DNA from 3 places in the Pseudonocardia sp. Ae150A_Ps1 genome. Region 2 is predicted to be linked to each of the others. Evidence: predicted binding sites of a transcription regulator. Region 2 holds the regulator's gene; each other region holds the start of a gene.
The links. Region 2 encodes LexA, which represses DNA repair genes until DNA is damaged. Its sites were predicted from a motif close to CGAACACGTGTTCG; they were not measured.

Region 1 (6,929 bases), 3.8 Mb from region 2:
TGACCGTCCCTCCGGCGCAACCGGGCCGTGCGGGCCGATGTTCCCGCCGGGGACCTCAGCCGGCCCGGACCGCCACCCGTTCGAGCCCGCCCGGGCCGACCCGCCAGGCGACGATGCGGCGCAGCCGGACCCGCAGCGGCCGGGCGAACACCTGCCGCCAGCCGTCGAGTTCCTGGTCACCGAGCATCTCCCGGTACTTCTCCCCGAACTCGCGCAGCTCCGGCTCCGGCGGTTCGACGGCCGGTGCGGCGTCGCCCTCGGCGAGCACGACGTCGGTGCCCGACGCCGCGGTGTCCAGCGACAGGCACACCCCGGGCCGGTCGCGGAGCCGGGCGACCTTCGCGGTGTCCGGCCTGCTGAAGATCAGGATCTCGGGGTCGGCGAACAGGAACCAGACGGGAACCGAGTGCAGGCGGGCGTCGTCGCCGACGGTGGTCAGCCAGATGACCGGTTCGGCCGCGAGCCGGGCCGCGACGTGGGCGTGCCCGGGCGCACCGCGGTCGAGCAGCGCGGCCGTCATCGCAGGCCCCCGGCCGGCATAGTGATCTGAATCAGAGTAGTCATGCCGCCGATGGTGCCCTATCCGGCGGCCCGCAGGTCCGCCTCGATCGCGGACACGCACGCCCGCAGCTCCGGGAGCACGTCCGTGCGCAGGGTCGCGGCGTCCAGCCGGGACGCGTGGGTCGACACGTTCGCCGCGGCCGTGACCCGCCCGGCCCGGTCGTGCACGGGAACCGCGATCGAACGCAGCCCTTCCTCGAGCTCCTGGTCGACGACGCAGTGCCCGTCGGCCCGGACCCGGCCGAGCTCGGCCCGCAACGCCTCCGGGGCGGCGACGGTGTGCTCGGTCAGGGTCTCCGGACGCAGCCCCGCGAGGTAGGTGTCGAGGGTGGCGGGCGGCAGCGCGGCGAGCAGGACACGACCCATCGACGTCGCGTAGGCGGGGAACCGGGTCCCGATGGTGATCGCGACGGTCATGATCCGCGACGTGGGCACCCGGGCGACGTAGACGACGTCGTAGCCGGTGGCCGGGTCGCCGTCGAGCACCGAGACCGATGCCGACTCGCGCACCGTCGCGACCAGCCGCTCCAGGTGCGGGGCGGCGACCTCGGGCAGGCCCATCGCGGACAGGTAGGACCAGCCCAGTTCCAGCACCCGCGGGGTGAGGGCGAACAGCCTGCCGTCGGTGCGGACGTAGCCCTCGTCGGCGAGGGTGAGCAGGAACCGGCGCGCGGCGGCACGGGTGAGGCCGGTGGAGCGGGCGACGTCGGCGAGGGTCTGCTGCGGGCGGTCGGCGTCGAACGAGCGGATGACGGCGAGCCCGCGCGCCAGCGACCGGACCTGCTCGCGGCGCTCCCCCGGCTCCTCGCTCACCGCGGTCGCCCCGCCAGCACCCGGTCGGCCAGCTCCGCTGCGTGGCCCGCCCCGCTGCCCTGCGCGCCCGCGGCGAGCGCCAGGTTCCGGCCCATCGCGTCCGGGTGCACCTGCAGTCCCTCGAGACACGTCCGCAGCCGGGAGGCGGCGCCGGCGGCGACCCGGAGCAGCCCGGTGAGCGTCTCCCACTCGGCGTGCCAGGCGCCGGCGGCGCGCTGGAACTCCTGCTCCTGCGCCGCGAGCAGGGTCGCGACGAGGCCGGGGGCCCGCGTCGCGGCGCCGCGGGCGGTCACGGCCGCGGCGGGGTTGCGCTTATGCGGCATCGACGACGAGTCCCCCGGCGCGGCCTCGGACACCTCGGCCAGCTCGGTCGCCGACAGCAGGACGACGTCGCCCGCCGGCTTCGCGCACGCCCCCGCCGCGACGCCGAGCGCCCCGGCGAGCTCGCCGATCCGGGTGCGCTCGGTGTGCCACGGGACGCCCTGCGGGGCGAGCCCGAGCCGGGCGGCGAGCGCGTCGGCGACGGCCGGGCCGTGCTGGTGGGTCGCGGCGAGGGTGCCGGCGGCGCCGCCGTACTGGACGGGGAGCTCGTCGAGCACCGCCGCGAGCCGCACCCGGGCGCGGTCCAGGCCGGCGCACCAGTTCGCGGCGACCAGGCCGAACGTCGTGGGGAGCGCCTGCTGACCCAGGGTCCGGGCGGCACACGGGGTTCCGCGGTGGTCGCGGGCGAGCGCGGCCGCGGCGTCCGCGCAGGCGGCCAGGTCCTCGGTGATCCGGTGCCCGGCCCGGCGGGTGAGCAGCACGAGCGCGGTGTCCAGGACGTCCTGGCTGGTCGCGCCCGGGTGCACCGCCCGCTCGGCGCCCGGCTGGATCCGGGCAGCGGCCGCTTTCAAGCGCTTGACCAGCGGGATCACCGGGTTGCCGCCCTCGACGGACTCCGCGGCGAGCGCGGCCGGGTCCACCCCGGCGACGGCCGCGACGGCCCGCTCGACCCCGTCGGCGTCGTCGGTGGAGACCGCGTCCTGTTCGGCCGCGACCGCCGAGAGCGCCAGCTCGACCTCGAGCAGCGCGGCGATCCAGGCGCCGTCGTCGAGCAGCACGTCGACCCGGTCCGTGCCGGACAGCGGGCCGAAGAGGGCGTTCGCCATGCGGACGAGTGTACGCAGAGAGAACAGGGAGAATGGAGCCGTGCTGACCCACATCCTCCTCGATCTCGACGGCACCCTCGTCGACTCCGCCCCCGGCATCCTCGGCTCGATGCGCCGCGCCATCGACGAGGTCGGCCTCGACGTGCCCGAGTCCGCGCTGGGCACCCACCTGCTCGGGCCGCCGCTCTACCGCTCGCTCCCGCCGATCCTCGGCGAGGAGGGCACGGCGGCGGTACTGCCGGTCTACCGCCGGATCTACGGCGACGAGGACGGCTGGATGGGGAGCAGGCCCTACCCCGGCGTCGAGGAGCTGCTGCGGGCGCTCGGCGACGCCGGCGTGACGATGGCGCTCGCCACCAGCAAGGCCGAGCCGTCGGCGCGCAAGATCCTCGCTCACCACGGCTGGACCGACCTGTTCACCGAGATCGTCGGCGACACCCGCACCGCCGACCGCCCGACCAAGGGCGCCGTGGTCGCCGAGGCGCTGCGCCGGCTGGGGAACCCGTCCGGTGCGGACGAGCCGCTGATGGTCGGCGACCGGCTGCACGACGTCGAGGGGTCGGCCGAGCACGGCCTCCGCTGTGCCGGCGCGGGCTGGGGCTACGCCGAGCCGGGCGAGCTGGAAGCCGCGGGTGCCGAGATCGTGTACGCATCCGCGGACGATCTCCGGGTCGCACTCCTCGGCTGAGGACTTCCTTTCGCCGGCCCGTTCGCGACCGGTAGACACCGAGGTATGACGGTCGTCTCACTGCACCGGTACCCGGTGAAATCCATGCTCGGCGAGTCCGTGGAACGGTCGGTGGTGACCGGCCGCGGGCTGCTGGGCGACCGGGCACTGGCGGTGTACGACGTCGAGTCGGGCACCGTCGCGAGCGCCAAGGTCCCGCGCCTGTGGTCGGGCCTGCTCGACTTCTCCGCGCGGTTCGCCGCCGAGCCGGAACCGGGCCGCCCGCTGCCCGAGGTGGAGATCCGCTTCCCGGACGGCTCGATGCTGCGCTCCGACGACCCGGGGATCGACACGGCGCTCTCCGCGATCCTCGACCGCGAGGTCCGGCTCATCGCCGAGCCACCGGAGGGCAGCCAGTTCGAGGAGGTCTGGCCGGAGTTCGACGACCTCCCGATCGACCAGCTCGCCCCCGGGCAGCTGATCGAGGGCACCACCGCCCGGCACGAGGACACCGGCGAGCGGGTCAGCCGGTTCGACGTCTCCGCGTTCGGCGCGCCGGGCACCTTCTTCGACCTGTCCACGCTGCACGTGCTCACCGAGTCCACACTGGACCGGTTGCGCGAGCTCGCCCCGGACGCGACCTTCGACCCGCGCCGTTACCGCCCGAACGTCGTCCTTCGCGGCGAGGACGCCGGCTTCCTCGAGAACGACTGGCCGGGGTCGGACGGCACCATCGGCGGCGTCGCCGTGCGGTACTCGTTCGCCACCATGCGGTGCGTGATGACGACGCTGGCGCAGGGCGACCTGCCCCGCGACCCCGGCACCCTGCGGACCATCGCCAAGCACAACCGGATCGAGATCCCGCAGATCGGCGGGGTCTGGGCGTGCGCCGGGGTGTACGCCGACGTCGTCACCGACGGGGAGATCGCGGTCGGCGACGAGCACGAGGCCCCCACCGCGGCCTGACCCCGCGCCCGGCACCCGGTCGGCGCACCCCGCCACCGTCGGCGCACCCCGTCACGTGGCGAGGCACCCCACGCGACGGGTGCGTGAGCCGGCGCCGGGGTGCACGGACAGACGACGGGGTGCTCCGGCTCGAGACGGCCGCCGGACGGAGCGGGCCTGGCTACGCGACGGCGCACGCCCGCGCTCCGTCGGCACCGATGGCGTTCGCACAGCGAACGCTTGTCCGCAGATCGCACACTGCGGTACCGTCGCGTCCGACGGAGGTGCGTGATGGACAAGGTGGTGGCATCCGCCGCGGACGCGGTCGCCGACATCGGCGACGGCGCGTCGCTCGCGGTCGGCGGGTTCGGCATGTCGGGGGTCCCGACGGTGCTGATCGCCGCCCTGCTGGAGCAGGGCGCGACCGATCTGGAGACGATCTCGAACAACCTCGGCGTCGACGGCTTCGGCCTCGGCACCCTGCTGTCCGCCGGCCGGATCCGGCGCACGATCGGCTCCTACGTCGGCAACAACAAGGAGTTCGCCCGCCAGTACCTGGGCGGCGAGCTGGAGCTGGAGCTGACCCCGCAGGGCACGCTCGCCGAGCGGCTGCGCGCCGGGGGCGCGGGGATCCCGGCGTTCTACACCCCGGCCGGTGTCGGCACGCTCGTCGCCGACGGCGGCCTCCCCTGGCGCTACGCACCCGACGGCTCCGTCGCGGTCATGTCGCCCGAGAAGGAGGTCCGCGAGTTCGACGGCGTGTCCTACGTCCTCGAGCGCGCACTGACCCCCGACTTCGGGCTGGTCCACGCCTGGAAGGGCGACCGGCACGGCAACCTCGTGTTCCGGCGTTCGGCGCGAAACTTCAACCCGGACGCGGCCGCCGCGGGCCGGGTCACGATCGCGCAGGTCGAGCACCTGGTCGAGCCGGGCGAGATCGACCCGGACCACGTGCACACCCCCGGCATCCACGTCCAGCGCGTCCTGCACGTGCCCGGCGTGGAGAAGCCGGTCGAGTTCAGGACGGTGAGCGGCTGATGGCCCTGACACGCGACGAGATGGCCGCCCGGGTCACCGAGGAACTCCCGGACGGGTCGTACGTGAACCTCGGCATCGGCATGCCGACCCTGGTCCCCGGGCACATCCCCGACGGCCGCACGGTGGTCCTGCACTCGGAGAACGGGATCCTCGGCGTCGGTCCCTACCCCACCGACGACGAGATCGACCCCGACCTGATCAACGCCGGCAAGGAGACCGTCACCGTCGCCGACGGCGCCGCCTACTTCGGGTCTGCGGAGAGCTTCGGCCAGATCCGGGCCGGGAAGCTCGACGTCGCCGTCCTCGGCGGCATGGAGGTCGCGGCGAACGGCGATCTCGCGAACTGGGCCGTCCCCGGCAAGATGATCAAGGGGATGGGCGGCGCGATGGACCTCGTGCACGGCGCCCGGCGCGTCGTCGTGATGATGGACCACGTCTCGAAGGACGGGTCACCGAAGATCGTCGAGCGCTGCTCGCTGCCGATCACCGGCCTGGGCTGCGTGACCCGGATCGTCACCGACCTCGCCGTCATCGACGTGACACCCGACGGTCTCGCGCTGGTCGAGACCGCCCCGGGCGTCTCCGCCGACGAGGTGCGGGAGAAGACCGGCGCCCCGCTGGCCTGACGGCTCGTGAGTGGTTGACGCGGTCCTGACCGCGTCAACCACTCACGGGCGCGCAGCGCCCACCGTGACGGGCATCCCCGTCAGCCCGCGGACCAGGGTCGACTCGCGGTAGGTCAGCTCCGACGGGTCGACGGCGAGCGCGAGGTCCGGGCGCTGCGCGACCAGCTTCCCGATCGCCACCCGTCCCTCGGTGCGTGCCAGCTGGGCGCCCAGGCAGAAGTGGATGCCGTGCCCGAAGAACACCCCGCCGGACGCGTCCCGGGTGATGTCGAGCTCCTCGGCCCGCTCGGTCCACGCGGGGTCCCGGTTGGCCGCGGCCAGGCCGAGCATGACCGTCGACCCGGCGGGGATGGTCACCCCGGAGTAGGTGACGTCCTCGCTCGCGAACCGCATCGGCGTGTTCGTCACCGGCGACTCGAAGCGCAGGAACTCCTCCACCGCCGACGTGATCAGTGACGGGTCGTCCTGCAGCCTCGCCCGCTCCCCGGGATGGGTCAGGAGGGCCAGGACGCCGTTGCCGATCAGGTTGACCGTCGTCTCGTGCCCGGCGATGAGCAGCAGCATCGCCATGGCGACGAGCTCCTCGTGGGACAGGGTGTCGCCGTCGGCCTCGCTGACCGCGAGCAGCGACGAGAGCAGCGCGTCGTCGGGCTCGGTGCGCTTGCGCTCGATGAGCTCGCTCAGGTAGCCGTGCAGGCTGCCCATCGCGGCGAACTTCTCCTCCTGCGGCGAGTCGTCGACCATCACCGACGACCACGCGGAGAACTGGTCCCGGTCCTCCGCAGGCACGCCGAGCAGCTCGCAGATCACGAGCACCGGGACGAGGAACGCGTACTCCCGCATGAGGTCGACCGGCCGGTCGGCGGGCAGCCGGTCCAGCAGCTCCTGGGTGATCTCCTCGACCCGCGGCTGCAGCTCGTTCATCCGCCGGACGGTGAACGAGCGGCTGACCAGCTTCCGCAGCCGGGTGTGGTCCGGCGGGTCCATCAGGATCATCATCGGCGTCGGCGCCGCGGCGTGCTCGTCCCGCTGGTCCGCCGGCAGCGTGTAGCGCCAGTCCTTCGACAGCCGTGGGTCGACGAACGCCTCCCGGACGTCGGCGTAGCGGGTGATCAGCCACGCCTTCCCGTC
Region 2 (6,929 bases):
CCCGCTGGTGCGCCTCGGCGTTGCGGGCGTAGCCCTCGTACGGGCCGACGACACCGGCGAGCTCCGCGGAGCGCTTGTACGCGGCACCGGTCATGAGGGAGGTGATCGCGCCGGCCAGCGCGCGGCCGCCCTCCGAGTCGTACGCGTGCCCGGTCGCCATGAGCAGCGCGCCGAGGTTCGCGTAGCCGATGCCGAGCTGCCGGAACTTCCGGGTGGTGTCGGCGATCGGGTCGGTCGGGAAGTCCGCGAAGCAGATGGAGATGTCCATCGCGGTGATGATCAGCTCGACGGCATTGGCGAAGGTCTCGGCGTCGAACCGGTCGTCGGCGTCGAGGAACTTCAGCAGGTTCAGCGACGCGAGGTTGCAGCTGGAGTTGTCCAGGTGCATGTACTCCGAGCACGGGTTCGACGCGGTGATCCGGCCCGACTCCGGGCAGGTGTGCCAGTCGTTGATCGTGCCGTCGTACTGGATGCCGGGGTCGGCGCAGTTCCAGGCGGCCTCGGCGATGCCGTGGAAGAGCTTGCGGGCGTCGACGGTGTCGATCACCTCGCCGGTCATCCGGGCGCGCAGGCCGAACTCGGTGTCCTCCTCGACGGCGCGCATGAACTCGTCGGAGACCCGGATCGAGTTGTTGGCGTTCTGGTACTGCACCGAGGTGATGTCGGAGCCGCCGAGGTCCATGTCGAAGCCGGCGTCGCGCAGCACGCGGACCTTGGCCTCCTCCTTGGCCTTGGTCTCGACGAACTCCTCGACGTCGGGGTGGTCGACGTCGAGGACGACCATCTTCGCCGCCCGGCGGGTCGCGCCCCCGGACTTGATCGTCCCGGCGGAGGCGTCCGCACCGCGCATGAAGGAGACCGGGCCCGACGCGGTGCCGCCCGAGGACAGCAGCTCCTTCGACGACCGGATGCGGGAGAGGTTCAGACCGGCACCGGAGCCGCCCTTGAAGATCAGGCCCTCCTCCCGGTACCAGTTCAGGATCGACTCCATCGTGTCGTCGACCGACAGGATGAAGCAGGCGCTGACCTGCTGCGGGCTGGGCGTACCGACGTTGAACCACACCGGCGAGTTGAAGCTGAACACCTGGTGGATCAGCATCCAGGTCAGCTCGTGGTCGAACACCTCGGCGGCGGCGTCCGTGGCGAAGTAGCCGTTCTCGACCCCGGCCCGCCGGTAGGTCCCGACGACGCGCTCGACGAGCTGCTTGAGGCTGGACTCCCGCGTCTCGGAGCCGACCGCACCGCGGAAGTACTTGCTCGTGACGATGTTAGTGGCGTTCACCGACCAGGACGACGGGAACTCCACGCCGCGCTGCTCGAAGTTGACCGTGTCGTCACGCCAGTTCGTCATGACGACGTCGCGGCGCTCCCACTCGACCTGCTCGTACGGGTGGACGCCCTCGGTGGTGAAGACGCGCGGCACGGTCAGGCCACGGCGCTTCGCGCCGGCCTTGCCCCGGCCGCGGGCGGCCTTCGGGGCCTCCCCCGCGCCGTTCGTGCTCTCGCTCCCGGTGCCTGTCGTCGGGCCCCCGACGGTCTCGGTCATGAACTGCCTCCGCATCCGACGTCCTCTGCCCGCCCGCGCGCTGGGGTGCGCGGGCGTTCCCCGGACGGTGCCGTGCACCGTCCCCCTTCCGGTCCTGCCGACGTGGCTCCCGCGGTGCCGGTGTGCGCGCCCCCTGGTGCCCGCACCGGTCCGATCGGTCGCCCGGTTCAGCCGTCCCGGTTGCCGGCCGCGTCGTCGGCTGCTTCCCCGGCAGCCGCCGTACGCAGATCGGCGATCTCCTTCTCGAAGTCCTCGATGGAGGAGAAGGACCGGTAGACGCTCGCGAACCGCAGGTACGCGACCTCGTCGAGATCGCGCAACGGTCCGAGGATCGCCAGCCCCACCTCGTGGCTGGGAATCTCGGCCGCCCCGCGGGCACGCACCGTCTCCTCGACCCTGTGGGCGAGCTGCTGCAGGTCGTCCTCGTCGACCGGCCGGCCCTGACACGCCCGCCGAACCCCTCCGACCACCTTCTGGCGGCTGAAGGGCTCGCTCACCCCGCTGCGCTTGACGACGGCGAGCACGGTCTCCTCGACCGTGGTGAACCGGCGACCGCACGCGGTGCAGGACCGGCGACGGCGGGTACACGTCCCGTCGTCGGCGGTCCGGGAATCGATCACCCGCGAGTCCGGGTGGCGGCAGAAGGGGCAACGCACGACGTACCCACCCTCTTTCTCCCGCGACCTACCGGAGACTCTCCGCGATGACCTGTTCCCCAACCCGTGGGAGAACGACACCAATGTAACCCCTACATCTAGGGGTGCGCCATCCCAGGGGCGGCGCGGCGCCGAGCTTCGCCCGATCGGGACCCGAAGCCTCGCACACCGGCTCCCGGTCCCCGCCGACAGCAACCGATCATGAACGGATGCATACGCCCTGATCAGGTCGTGCACGCCGGCACCGCCCGCCGTCCGTCGCCCCGGAACGACCGCGCCGGACGACCACCCGGTTCCGCGACACGCCAGTGTGTCGCGCCCGGCGGCCACCGGTCAGCGTCCGGTCGCCGCCGTCACGACCGGCCCCGCCGGGCTCGCGGGGGCCGTCGCGCCGCCGGCGTTCCACCCGGCGGCCGCGTCACCCAGCAGCCCGAGCACCACGACGACGGTCGCCGCGCACAGCGCGACCGCCACCCCGGCCAGCAGCCGGGAGCCCCGCGAGTGCGCCTGCGCCTGCCGCGTCCGGCGACGCGCCGGGGCGACGCACCGGCGGTGCAGCGGACGAACCGTACGCGGCGCGGGCACGGACGACGGGCCCGCCGCCACCGGCCGCCGGTCACGCCCGGGGACCCCCGTCGTCCGCCACGCCGGTGCCGCGCCCGGGACGACCGGCACACCGTGGACGGTGCGGCGCCCGGCGCGCTCCGGACGGTCGTGGCCGCCCTCGGCCCGCTCGATGCCGGCCCAGCGGAGCGCGGCACGCTCGGCCGCCGACGGCCGGCGGACGCCCTCGGCCACCGGCACCGCCCGGTCCTCGACGGGGTCGGCGTCGCGCAGCGCCGCCGTGGAGCGGCCCCCGCCCGCGCAGACCGGCCGGACCGGGCGCCTGCGCTCACGCGGTCCGGCGGAGCGCGTTCCCCGCGCCGTCTCGCGGGTCCCCCGCGCCACGTCACGCACGTCGAGCTCTCGCATGGCTCCTCCTGCTCCTCGCGGACCGCCCCACCCGGGGCGGGGCGGTCGCCGTCGGCGCCCGGCCACACCCGGCCGCGCGCCCTGCTCACCCCCGACCGGCCCTTCCCCCAGCCCGGTCGAACGAGTGTACGAGCTGTGTAGCACCGGCCCCCCGACAGAAACGGGGGGCCGCCGGCCGGCGCCCGCGGGCCCGCCGACGCCGGCGGGTCAGCGACCCGTGGACACGGCCGCCGGAGCGACCGGGACGACGCCGGCGGTGGCGACCTCGGCCAGCAGGCCCAGCCCGACGACCGCCGTGGCGGAGGCGACCAGCACGCCCACGGCGGCGACCGCCCGGTGCAGCACGGAGGGCGCACCCGCCGACCCCGCCGAGCGCGCACCCGGCGGCATCCTGACCGCCGCAGGCGTCGCGGAGAACACCCGGACCGTCGTCCCACACGGCGGCGGCACCGCGAGCGGCGCCGTCCGAACCAGCTCCGCGGTGACCGGCGGGCGGACACCGCCGGGGACCACCCGCACCTCCGTCGTCGCGCTCACGATCTCCACCCCTCCCGGTCTCCGGCGCTGTACGGGCGCCGGACCGAAGTCGTCGAATCGATGTTCGATCGAACGCCTGTGCGCTGTTCTACCACCGGGGTCCGACGGAATCCACGACACGCCCGGCGCGAACTTCGAACGCATGTTTGGCGGACGGCCCGGACTTGGCTAGTGTTCGTGCCGGTAGATCCTCGAGGAGGCGAATGCGATGGCAGCGGACGAGTCCGGAGGCGGTGCGCCCGCCGGGCCGGGATCCGCGGACGTCCGGGAGTTCCCCGAGCCCCCGGCCGACACCCGTGGGCTGACCCCGCGGCAGCGGAAGGTCCTGTCGGTGATCCGGGACTGGGTGGACCGGTACGGGTACCCGCCGAGCGTGCGCGAGATCGGGGACGCGGTGGGGCTGACCTCCACCTCCTCGGTGCACCACCAGCTGCGGACCCTGGAGCGGAAGGGCTTCCTCCGCCGGGACCCGAACCGGACCCGGGCGGTCGACGTCCGGAGCCCGGAGCAGGCCGCGGCGGGCGACGGCACCGACGCGGACACCGAGGCGGTCCGGTCCGAGCGCCCGGCACCGGCCTTCGTGCCGCTGCTCGGTGACATCGCAGCGGGCGGGCCGATCCTCGCCGAGCAGGCCGTGCAGGACGTGTTCCCGCTCCCGCGGGAGATCGTCGGCGAGGGCACGTTGTTCCTGCTCAACGTCAAGGGCGACTCGATGGTCGACGCCGCGATCACCGACGGGGACTGGGTCGTCGTCCGGCAGCAGCCGGTCGCCGAGCAGGGCGAGGTCGTGGCCGCGATGATCGACGGCGAGGCGACGGTGAAGACGTTCCGCCGCAAGGATGGGCACATCTGGCTGATGCCGGCGAACGAGGCGTACGACCCGATCCCGGGGGACGACGCGTCGATCCTGGGCCGGGTCGTCGCGGTCATGCGCCGGCTCTGAGGCGCGGGACCGGGCCGTCGGCGGATCAGCTCCGCCGGCGGCCGTGCAGGACCATCGCGCCGATCCCGGCCAGCAGCAGCACCCCGAGCACCCCGGCCCCGGCGACGGCGGGCAGCCACGGCGGGAACGACCCGGTGCGGGGCACCTCCGCCGGTTGCGCGACCACGGGGGCCGCCGCGGCGGTCGCGGCCGTCGCCACGCCGGGCACGGCCCGGACGCCCGCCGGCGAGAGCCCGCGGGCCTCCGAGCCGGAGTGCAGCGTCCCGCGGCCGTCGAGGGCCACCGCCTCCCCCTGGGCCTCGTCCGGCAGCGGCACCGGCAGCGGCGCTGCGCGCAGGGCCTCGACGAGCGCGTCCGCGGAGACCCGGCCGTCCGGTGGCGGGCGCAGCGGGAACACCCACGCGTCGGTGTAGGTCCGCAGCGCGGCGACCCGGCCGCCGTCGGCGCCGGGAGGGCCGACCGCTCCCCCGGTGACCGTCCGGGTCCCGGTGGCGCCGAGCGGGCCGCCGGACGTGGCGGAGTACGGGAGGACCACCTCGCCGACCCGGTCCAGCGTGACCGGTGCGGCGCCGCCGTCGAGCGGGCCGGCGGGCCGGTACACCCCGGCCGCCCCCGTGGTCTTCGCGACGATCAGCGGGGTCCCGTCGTCGGCGAGGAGGATCGCCTCGGCGTCGCGCGGCCCGTCCGGGTAGACGAGGTCGTGCGCCCGCGCGGGCCCGGACACCGGCAGCTCGACCAGGCGCACCGTGCCGCGGTCGCCGCGGTTGTCGCCGATGTCGGCGAGCCAGAGGGTCCCGTCGGGTGTCGCACCGAGGTCCTCGACGTCGGTGACCCGGACACCGGTGTCCCGGATCTCGGTGACCGCGCAGGTCACCGGGTCGAGCGTGAGGACCTCGCCGGTTCCGCCGCCGTCGACGATCGCCCGGTACCGCACCGGGCCCGCTCCCGGTGGGCCCTCGGCGACCAGCCCGGAGAGCTCGGCGGCCCGCGGGTCCTCGGCCGTGCAGACCGGACGCGGCGCTGCCGGCCCGGGTGCGGCCCCGGTCCGTGGCGGGGCCCCCGGGACCTCGTCCGGCGCGGCGTGCGCCGCCGTCACCCCGCCGGCTCCGGCACCGCTGATGCCGAGGACGATCCCGAGCGCGACGGCGACCGGCCCCACACGGAGCCTGCTCCGCCGGGGCCGGGACATGCAGGGCCAGGACGTGCGGGGCCCCCTCGGGCTCAGTGCCCTGCCGCCGTCGCGGGCAGGTCGGTGCCCGCAGGATCGGTGTCCGCGGGCACCGTCGCGGTCCCGCCGACGGCGTACGGGAGCACCGCGGTGCCGAGCTCCGGACCGACCCGGGCGCGGACCCGGGTGCCCTCACCGGTGTGCTCCTCGGCGAGGACCTCGCCCTCGTCGTGGAGCCGGGCCACGAGCGCACCCTCGGTGTAGGGCAGCAGCAGGTCGACCTCGTACTCGGGGCGCGGGAGCAGCTCCGCGATCCGGTCGCGGAGCTTCCCGATGCCGCTGCCGTCGTGCGCGGAGACGAACACCGCCTCCGGCTGGGCGTGCCGCAGCCGGGCCAGTGCGAGGTCACCGGCGGCGTCGACCTTGTTGATCACCAGGAGCTCCCGCGGCATGGTGCCGCCCTGCTCCTCGCCGATCTCCACGAGGACCTGCCGGACCGCGGCGATCTGGTCGTCGGGCAGCGGGTCGGAGCCGTCGACGACGTGCACCAGCAGGTCCGCCCGGGCCGCCTCCTCCAGCGTCGAGCGGAACGCCTCGACGAGCTGGTGCGGCAGGTGCCGCACGAACCCGACCGTGTCGGTGAGGGTGTAGGCGCGGCCGTCGGGCGTCTCGGAGCGGCGCGTCGTCGGGTCCAGCGTCGCGAACAGCGAGTCCTGGACCAGGACCCCGGCGTCGGTCAGCTGGTTGAGGAGGCTGGACTTTCCGGCGTTGGTGTAGCCGACGATCGCGACCGACGGGACCTCGTTGCGGGTACGGTTCCCGCGCTGGGTCTCGCGGACCTGGCGCATCGCCCCGATCTCGCGGCGCAGCTTCGACATGCGCGCCCGGATCCGGCGGCGGTCCAGCTCGATCTTCGTCTCACCCGGGCCACGGCCACCGATGCCGACACCGCCTGCGGCCCGGCCACCGACCTGACGGGACAGCGCCTCACCCCAGCCGCGCAGGCGCGGGAGCAGGTAGGACAGCTGGGCCAGCTCGACCTGCGCCTTGCCGTCCCGGGAGCGGGCGTGCTGGGCGAAGATGTCGAGGATCAGCGCGGTCCGGTCG
Region 3 (6,929 bases), 5.3 Mb from region 2:
GCCACCGTCGTCGACCGGGACGCGCCCGTCGTCGTCCGCCCGGACGACGACGGCGAACCCGAGTGGGCCTCACGCGGCGCGAAGAAGCTGCTCGGCGCCCTCGACGCGTTCACCGTCGTCGACCCCGCCGGTCTCCGCTGCCTCGACGCCGGCGCCTCCACCGGGGGGTTCACCGACGTGCTGCTCACCCGCGGCGCGCGCGAGGTGGTCGCCGCCGACGTCGGATACGGCCAGCTGGTGTGGCGGCTGCAGTCCGACGAGCGCGTCCACGTGCACGACCGCACCAACGTCCGCGCGCTCGAGCCGGACGCGATCGGGGGTCCGGTGGACCTGACCGTCGCCGACCTCTCCTTCATCTCGCTGCGCACCGTCCTGCCCGCACTGACCGCCTGCACCGCGCCCGGCGGTGACCTGCTGCCGATGGTCAAGCCCCAGTTCGAGGTGGGGAAGCAGCGGCTCGGGTCCGGCGGCGTCGTGCGCAGCCCGGAGCTGCGGACCGAGACGTTGCGCGAGGTCGCGGCCACGGCCGTCGACCTGGGTCTGGTCGTGCTCGACGCGACGGCCAGCCCGCTGCCGGGGCCCTCCGGCAACGTCGAGTACTTCCTGCACCTGCACCGCCCGGGCGCCGGAGGGGCCACGACCGCGCCCGACCTGGAGCCGTTGCTGGCCGGTGCCGTCGCGGGAGGGCCGGCATGAGGGAGATCCTGCTCGTCCTGCACACCGGGCGTCCGGCGAACCGCAAGACCGCGCTGAACGTCATGAACGAGCTCGCCCGGCTCGGGCTGCGGGTCCGGGTGCTCGCCGACGAGTGGGCGGAGCTGGGCGCCGATCCCGACGTGCCGGAGGACTTCACCCCGGTGCAGGTCCCGGGCAGTCCGGAGTGCGCCCGCGGTGCCGAGGCGGTCCTCGTCCTGGGCGGCGACGGCACGCTGCTGCGCGCCGCCGATCTCGCCCGCCCGGCCGGGGTGCCGCTGCTCGGCGTCAACCTCGGGCACGTCGGATTCCTCGCCGAGGCCGAGGAGGACACCCTCGACGAGGCCCTGGAGAAGCTCGCCGCCGGCGACTACGAGGTGGAGGAACGCACCACGCTCGAGGCCGTCGTCCGGTCGAACGGCACCGTCCTGGGCCGCACCTGGGCGTTGAACGAGGCCGTCGTCGAGAAGAACACCCGCGGGCGGATCCTGGAGGTCGTCCTGGAGGTCGACGGCCGGCCGGTGTCGTCGTTCGGGTGCGACGGGGTGCTCTGCTCGACGCCGACCGGGTCGACCGCCTACGCCTTCTCCGCGGGCGGGCCGCTGATCTGGCCGCAGGTGCAGGCGCTGCTCGTCGTCCCCAGCAACGCGCACGCCCTGTTCGCCCGGCCGATGGTCATCGCACCGGACAGCGCGGTGGCGATCGAGGTGTCCGCCGACGGCCCGTCGGCGGTCCTCGACTGCGACGGCCGTCGCACCGTCTCGGTGCCGCCCGGCTCGCGGGTCGAGCTCAGCCGGGCGACCGAGCCGGTCCGGATGGTGCGGCTCGCCGCGCAGCCGTTCGCCGACCGCCTGGTCCGGAAGTTCGATCTCCCCGTCCGCGGCTGGCGCGGCCGGGGATCGAACACCTGATCGACCGTTCGGCGCACGGAGCCGACCGCGCGAACATCCGTTCGGTCTCGTGGCGCGTCGAGCATGGTGCCCGTCGGTCTTCGAACGTATGGTCGCCCGCATGTTGTCCGAGATGCGGATCCAGGGACTCGGCGTGATCGACGACGCGACCCTGGAGCTCGACCCGGGCCTGACCGTGCTCACCGGCGAGACAGGGGCCGGTAAGACCATGGCGGTGACGGGGCTGAACCTGCTCGGTGGCGGTCGCGCCGAGTCGTCGCGGGTGTCCGCGGGCGCGCGGCGGGCCGTCGTGGAGGGGCGGTTCACGGCGTCCCCCGGTGCGCTCGCGCTGGCCGAGGAGGTCGGCGCCGAGGCGGACGACGACGGCACGCTGATCGCCGCCCGCACCGTCTCCGCCGACGGGGGGTCCCGCGCGCACCTGGGTGGCCGGTCGGTGCCGAACGGCGTGCTCGGCCGTCTCGCCGAGGCCCAGCTCGCCGTGCACGGGCAGAACGACCAGCTCCGCCTGCTGCGCGGCTCGGACCAGCGCGCGTTGCTCGACCGCTTCGCCGGTGACCCGGTCGCGACGCCCCTCGCCGCCTACCGGGCGGTGCGCGCCGAGTGGCTGGAGATCGTCACCGAGCTGGCCGAGCGCCGCGACAACGCGCGCCGGCTCGCCCAGGAGGCCGACATGCTGCGGCACGGCCTCGCCGAGATCGACTCCGTCGACCCGCAGCCCGGTGAGGACCGTGCGCTCGTCGACCAGGCCCGCCGGATGGTGGAGGCCGACGACCTGCGCTCCGCCGCGGAGGGGACCCGGATGGCGCTGTCCGGCTCCGACGACGGCGAGACCCCCGGGGCGGTCGGCCTCGCGGGGCAGGCCAAGGGACTGGCCGAGGGCAGCGACGATCCCGCGCTGGCCGGGCTGGGGCCGCGCCTGGCCGAGGCGATCGCCGTGCTGGCCGATGCGGCCGCCGAGGTGTCGGTCTACCTCGACGGGCTCGACGCCGACCCGGAGCGCCTGTCCCAGGTGCTCGCCCGGCAGGCCGAGCTGAAGTCGCTCACCCGCAAGTACGCGGCCGACACCGACGGTGTCCTGGACTGGGCCGCGACGGCGCGCGACCGGCTCGCCGGGCTGGACACCTCCGACGAGGCGCTCGCCGACCTGGCCCGCCGCCGCGACGAGCTGGCCCGCGACCTGGCCGGCCACGCCGCCGAGGTCACCGCGGCACGCACCGAGGCGGCCGGGCGGCTCGCCGAGGCGACGACCGCCGAACTCGCCGGGCTGGCCATGAAGGACGCGCAGCTGCAGGTCGGTGTCGCGCCCCGGCCCGCCGGTGACGGGGGGCCGTCCCTCGTCGTCGGCGGACGCGAGTGCCACGCCGGCAGCGGCGGGGTCGACGAGGTGGAGATCCGCCTGGTCCCGCACGCCGGGGCGAGCGCGCAGCCGCTGCACAAGGGCGCCTCCGGCGGTGAGCTCTCCCGGGTGATGCTCGCCCTCGAGGTCGCACTGGCCGGTTCCGACCCGGTGCCGACGATGGTCTTCGACGAGGTCGACGCCGGCGTCGGTGGCCGGGCCGCGGTCGAGATCGGGCGCCGCCTCGCGCGGCTGGCCGCCCGCCACCAGGTGATCGTCGTGACACACCTGCCGCAGGTCGCGGCCTACGCCGACCGGCACCTCGTGGTGCACAAGGCCTCCGGTGAGGGTGTCACCCGCTCCAGCGTGACGCGGCTGTCCGAGGAGGAGCGGACCCAGGAGCTGGCCCGCATGCTCGCCGGGATGGACGACACCGACACCGGGCGCGCGCACGCCGAGGAGCTGCTCGCCGCGGCCACCGCGCACCGGCAGGCCGACCGCGCCGCCGAGCAGCCGGCGGACCTGGCCCAGGCCCGGTCGCGGCGGGCCGGCGCGACACGCGGCGGGAGCGGCACCCGGCGCCGGAAGGTCGCACAGGCCGGGTGAGGGGCCCGCGTCGCCCTCGCGACAGGGTGTCCCGTCGCGGGGCGGGCGTCGTGCCTCGGGCGGTGACACTGTGGTCACGCTGCGGCGTGCCTGCACCGTCCCGGGGCTCCCGGGTGTCACAGTGCCCGCCATGAAGCTGTCCGGCCTGCTGCACCGAACGCGACCGGAGCTGCCGGGGCTGACCGGCCCGGCCCGCACCGACCGTCGTACCGAAGCCCTGCTGCGCCGGCTCCGGCCCGGTGACATCGTCGTCCTCGACCAGGTCGACCTCGACCGCGCCACCGCCGACGCACTGGTGGCCGCGCGGGTCGCGGCGGTCGTCAACGCGTCGCCGTCGATCTCCGGCCGGTTCCCGAACCTGGGCCCCCAGGTGCTGGTCGAGGCCGGGGTCCCGCTCGTCGACGACTGCGGCACCGAGATCATGCGTTCGGTCAAGGACGGCGCGAAGGTCCGGCTCCACGAGGGAGTCCTGTACTCGGGGGAGCAGCCGCTCGGCGAGGGCCGCGAACAGACCGAGGACACCGTCGCCGACGCCCTCGACGAGGCCAAGCAGGGGCTCACCCACCAGCTCGAGGCGTTCGCCGCGAACACCACCGAGTTCATGCGCCGTGAGCGGTCCCTGCTCCTCGACGGCGACGGGGTCCCGGAGATCGACATCGCGCTCGACGGGCGCCCCGTGCTCGTCGTCGCCGCCGGTTTCGAGTACGCGGGGGTGCTGAAGCGGCTGCGGGCCTACATCAAGGAGTACCGGCCGGTGCTGGTCGGCGTCGGTGCCGGTGCGGACGCGCTGGTCAACGCGAAGTACCGGCCCGACCTGATCGTCGCCGACCCGTCGGAGGTGTCGAACCAGGCGCTGACCAGCGGGGCCGACGTCGTGGTGCCGGCCTTCCCGGACGGGCACGCCCCCGGTCTGCACCGCGTGCAGGACCTCGGCGCGAGTGCGGTCACCTTCCCGTCGATGGCCAACCCGGAGGACCTCGCGCTGCTGCTGGCGCACCACCGTGGCGCCAGCATGATCGTCACCGTGGGGCTGTCGGCGTCGATGGCGGAGTTCCTCGACCGCGGCCGGTCTGGCAGCAACGCGTCGACGTTCCTGACCCGGCTGCAGGCAGGCGGGTCGGTCGTCGACGGCGAGATGATCGCGCAGATGTACCGGAGCCGGACGTCGTTCGCGCCGCTGCTCCTGCTGATCGCCGCGGCACTCGTGGCGGTCGTGGTGGCGGTGCTCGTCTCCGGCGCCGGGCCCGCGGTGCTGGAGTGGGCCGGTGGGCTGGTCGAGACCGTGCGGTCCTGGTTCCCGGCGTGATCTCGCGGCGCTACCACCGGATCGCCCTGGTCGCCGTCTTCGTGCTGGCACTGGCCGCCGGGGTCGCCGTCGCGACCGTCGGGCTGCCGCAGCGGATCGCGAGCACGGTCGCGTCGACCACCGGCACCGGTGAGATCGACCAGCTGCGCACCGAGCGGGACGCGCTCGCGGCGCAGCAGCGGGCGAGCGACGAGTTCACCGCGCGCACCGCGCCCGGTCTGGTCAGGGAGAAGCTCGCCGGGGTGCCCGTCACCGTCGTCGCGCTCGGGGCCGACCCGGCCGACACGCGCGCCGTCGCCGAGCTGATCACCACCGCCGGCGGGAGCGTCGCGGGCGAGGTCGTGCTCACCCCGGCGGTCACCGACCCGGCCCGCGCCGACCAGCTGCGGGACCTCTCGGCACGGCTGCTGCCCGCCGGGGCGCAGCTGCCGGCGTCGTCGGACGCCGGAGCGCTCGCCGGTGGCCTGCTCGGCTCCGCGTTGCTCGCCCCGCAGGGCGGGGCCGCGCCGGACCCGCAGCAGGCCGGTGCGGTCGTCGCCGGTCTCGCCGGGGGTGGTTTCGCCGAGACGCCGGAGGGGGAGCTGTCCGCCGGGCGGCTCGCCGTCGTCGTCACCGGCGGCGCGTTCGGCGGGGTCGACGCCGCGGGGTCCGCGGCGACCGCCGCCGGGCTCGCCGACGAGCTGGACCGCCGCGGCGCCGGGGCGGTGCTCGCCGGACGGGACGCCGGCCCGTCGTCGGCCGTGGGGGCCGTCCGCGCGGACGCCGGCCAGGGCCCCGGACCGTCGACGGTCGACGGCGTCGGCACCTCGGCAGGCCGGGTCGCGACCGTCCTCGCGCTCGCCGAGCGCAACGCCGGACGGGCCGGTCAGTACGGCTCCGGCGCGGGGTCCACGGGCCCGGTTCCGGCCCTCTGAGCGCGATCGGTAGGCTGAAGCTCCGTGCAGACTCGCGCCACCCGTCATCTGTTCGTCACCGGTGGGGTCGCATCCTCGCTGGGTAAGGGCCTCACCGCTTCGAGCCTGGGCCAACTGCTCACCGCTCGCGGGCTCCGCGTCACCATGCAGAAGCTCGACCCGTACCTCAACGTCGATCCCGGAACGATGAACCCGTTCCAGCACGGCGAGGTCTTCGTGACCGAGGACGGTGCGGAGACCGACCTCGACGTCGGTCACTACGAGCGCTTCCTGGATCGCGACCTGCAGGGCCGGGCCAACGTCACCACCGGCCAGGTGTACTCCGAGGTGATCGCCAAGGAGCGCCGCGGCGAGTACCTGGGCGACACCGTGCAGGTCATCCCGCACATCACCAACGAGATCAAGGACCGCGTCCTCGCGATGGCGGAGCCCGACGCGGAGGGCATCGCGCCGGACGTCGTGATCACCGAGGTCGGCGGCACCATCGGCGACATCGAGTCGCTGCCGTTCGTCGAGGCCGCCCGCCAGGTGCGGCACGAGGTCGGCCGGGACAACTGCTTCTTCCTGCACGTCTCGCTGGTGCCGTACCTGGCGCCGTCGGGCGAGCTGAAGACGAAGCCGACCCAGCACTCCGTCGCCGCGCTGCGCAACATCGGTATCCAGCCGGACGCGCTCGTGCTCCGGGCCGACCGGGAGATCCCGGGGGCGATGAAGCGCAAGATCTCGCTGATGTGCGACGTCGAGCTCGACGGCGTCGCGGCGTGCGCCGACGCCCCGTCGATCTACGACATCCCGAAGGTGCTGCACGGCGAGGGTCTCGACGCCTATGTCGTGCGCCGGCTCGGCCTGCCGTTCCGCGACGTCGACTGGACCGTCTGGGGCGACCTGCTGGAGCGGGTGCACCACCCGCAGGAGACCGCGACGATCGCGCTCGTCGGGAAGTACGTGGACCTGCCCGACGCGTACCTGTCGGTCACCGAGGCGCTGCGTGCCGGCGGGTTCGCCCACCACGCGAAGGTCGCCGTCCGCTGGGTCCCGTCGGACTCCTGCGAGACGCCGGCCGGCGCGGCCGAGGCGCTCGACGGCGTCGACGCTGTCCTCGTGCCCGGTGGGTTCGGCATCCGCGGCATCGAGGGCAAGCTCGGGGCGATCACCCACGCCCG

Region 1: a site for LexA is predicted at 4,368-4,381, ahead of Ae150APs1_RS06565 (CoA transferase subunit A). Genes of this name have one in related genera too.
Region 3: a site for LexA is predicted at 1,635-1,648, ahead of recN (DNA repair protein RecN). Genes of this name have one in related genera too.

Annotation. Positions count from the first base shown of each region.
Region 1 is NZ_MCIJ01000001.1:1,484,021-1,490,949, forward strand. It holds gene Ae150APs1_RS32635 (pyridoxamine 5'-phosphate oxidase family protein) at 56-520, opposite strand; gene Ae150APs1_RS06545 (IclR family transcriptional regulator C-terminal domain-containing protein) at 580-1,374, opposite strand; gene Ae150APs1_RS06550 (lyase family protein) at 1,371-2,522, opposite strand; gene Ae150APs1_RS06555 (HAD hydrolase-like protein) at 2,563-3,210, shown strand; gene Ae150APs1_RS06560 (MOSC N-terminal beta barrel domain-containing protein) at 3,256-4,155, shown strand; gene Ae150APs1_RS06565 (CoA transferase subunit A) at 4,426-5,172, shown strand; gene Ae150APs1_RS06570 (3-oxoacid CoA-transferase subunit B) at 5,172-5,798, shown strand; gene Ae150APs1_RS06575 (cytochrome P450) at 5,841-6,929, opposite strand, start outside.
Region 2 is NZ_MCIJ01000001.1:5,317,954-5,324,882, reverse strand. It holds gene Ae150APs1_RS25070 (vitamin B12-dependent ribonucleotide reductase) at 1-1,546, opposite strand, end outside; gene nrdR (transcriptional regulator NrdR) at 1,714-2,202, opposite strand; gene Ae150APs1_RS25060 (hypothetical protein) at 2,536-3,174, opposite strand; gene Ae150APs1_RS25055 (hypothetical protein) at 3,382-3,711, opposite strand; gene lexA (transcriptional repressor LexA) at 3,920-4,654, shown strand; gene Ae150APs1_RS25045 (hypothetical protein) at 4,680-5,843, opposite strand; gene hflX (GTPase HflX) at 5,876-6,929, opposite strand, start outside.
Region 3 is NZ_MCIJ01000001.1:1,902-8,830, forward strand. It holds gene Ae150APs1_RS00020 (TlyA family RNA methyltransferase) at 1-696, shown strand, start outside; gene Ae150APs1_RS00025 (NAD kinase) at 693-1,604, shown strand; gene recN (DNA repair protein RecN) at 1,705-3,546, shown strand; gene steA (putative cytokinetic ring protein SteA) at 3,677-4,852, shown strand; gene Ae150APs1_RS00040 (copper transporter) at 4,849-5,766, shown strand; gene Ae150APs1_RS00045 (CTP synthase) at 5,791-6,929, shown strand, end outside.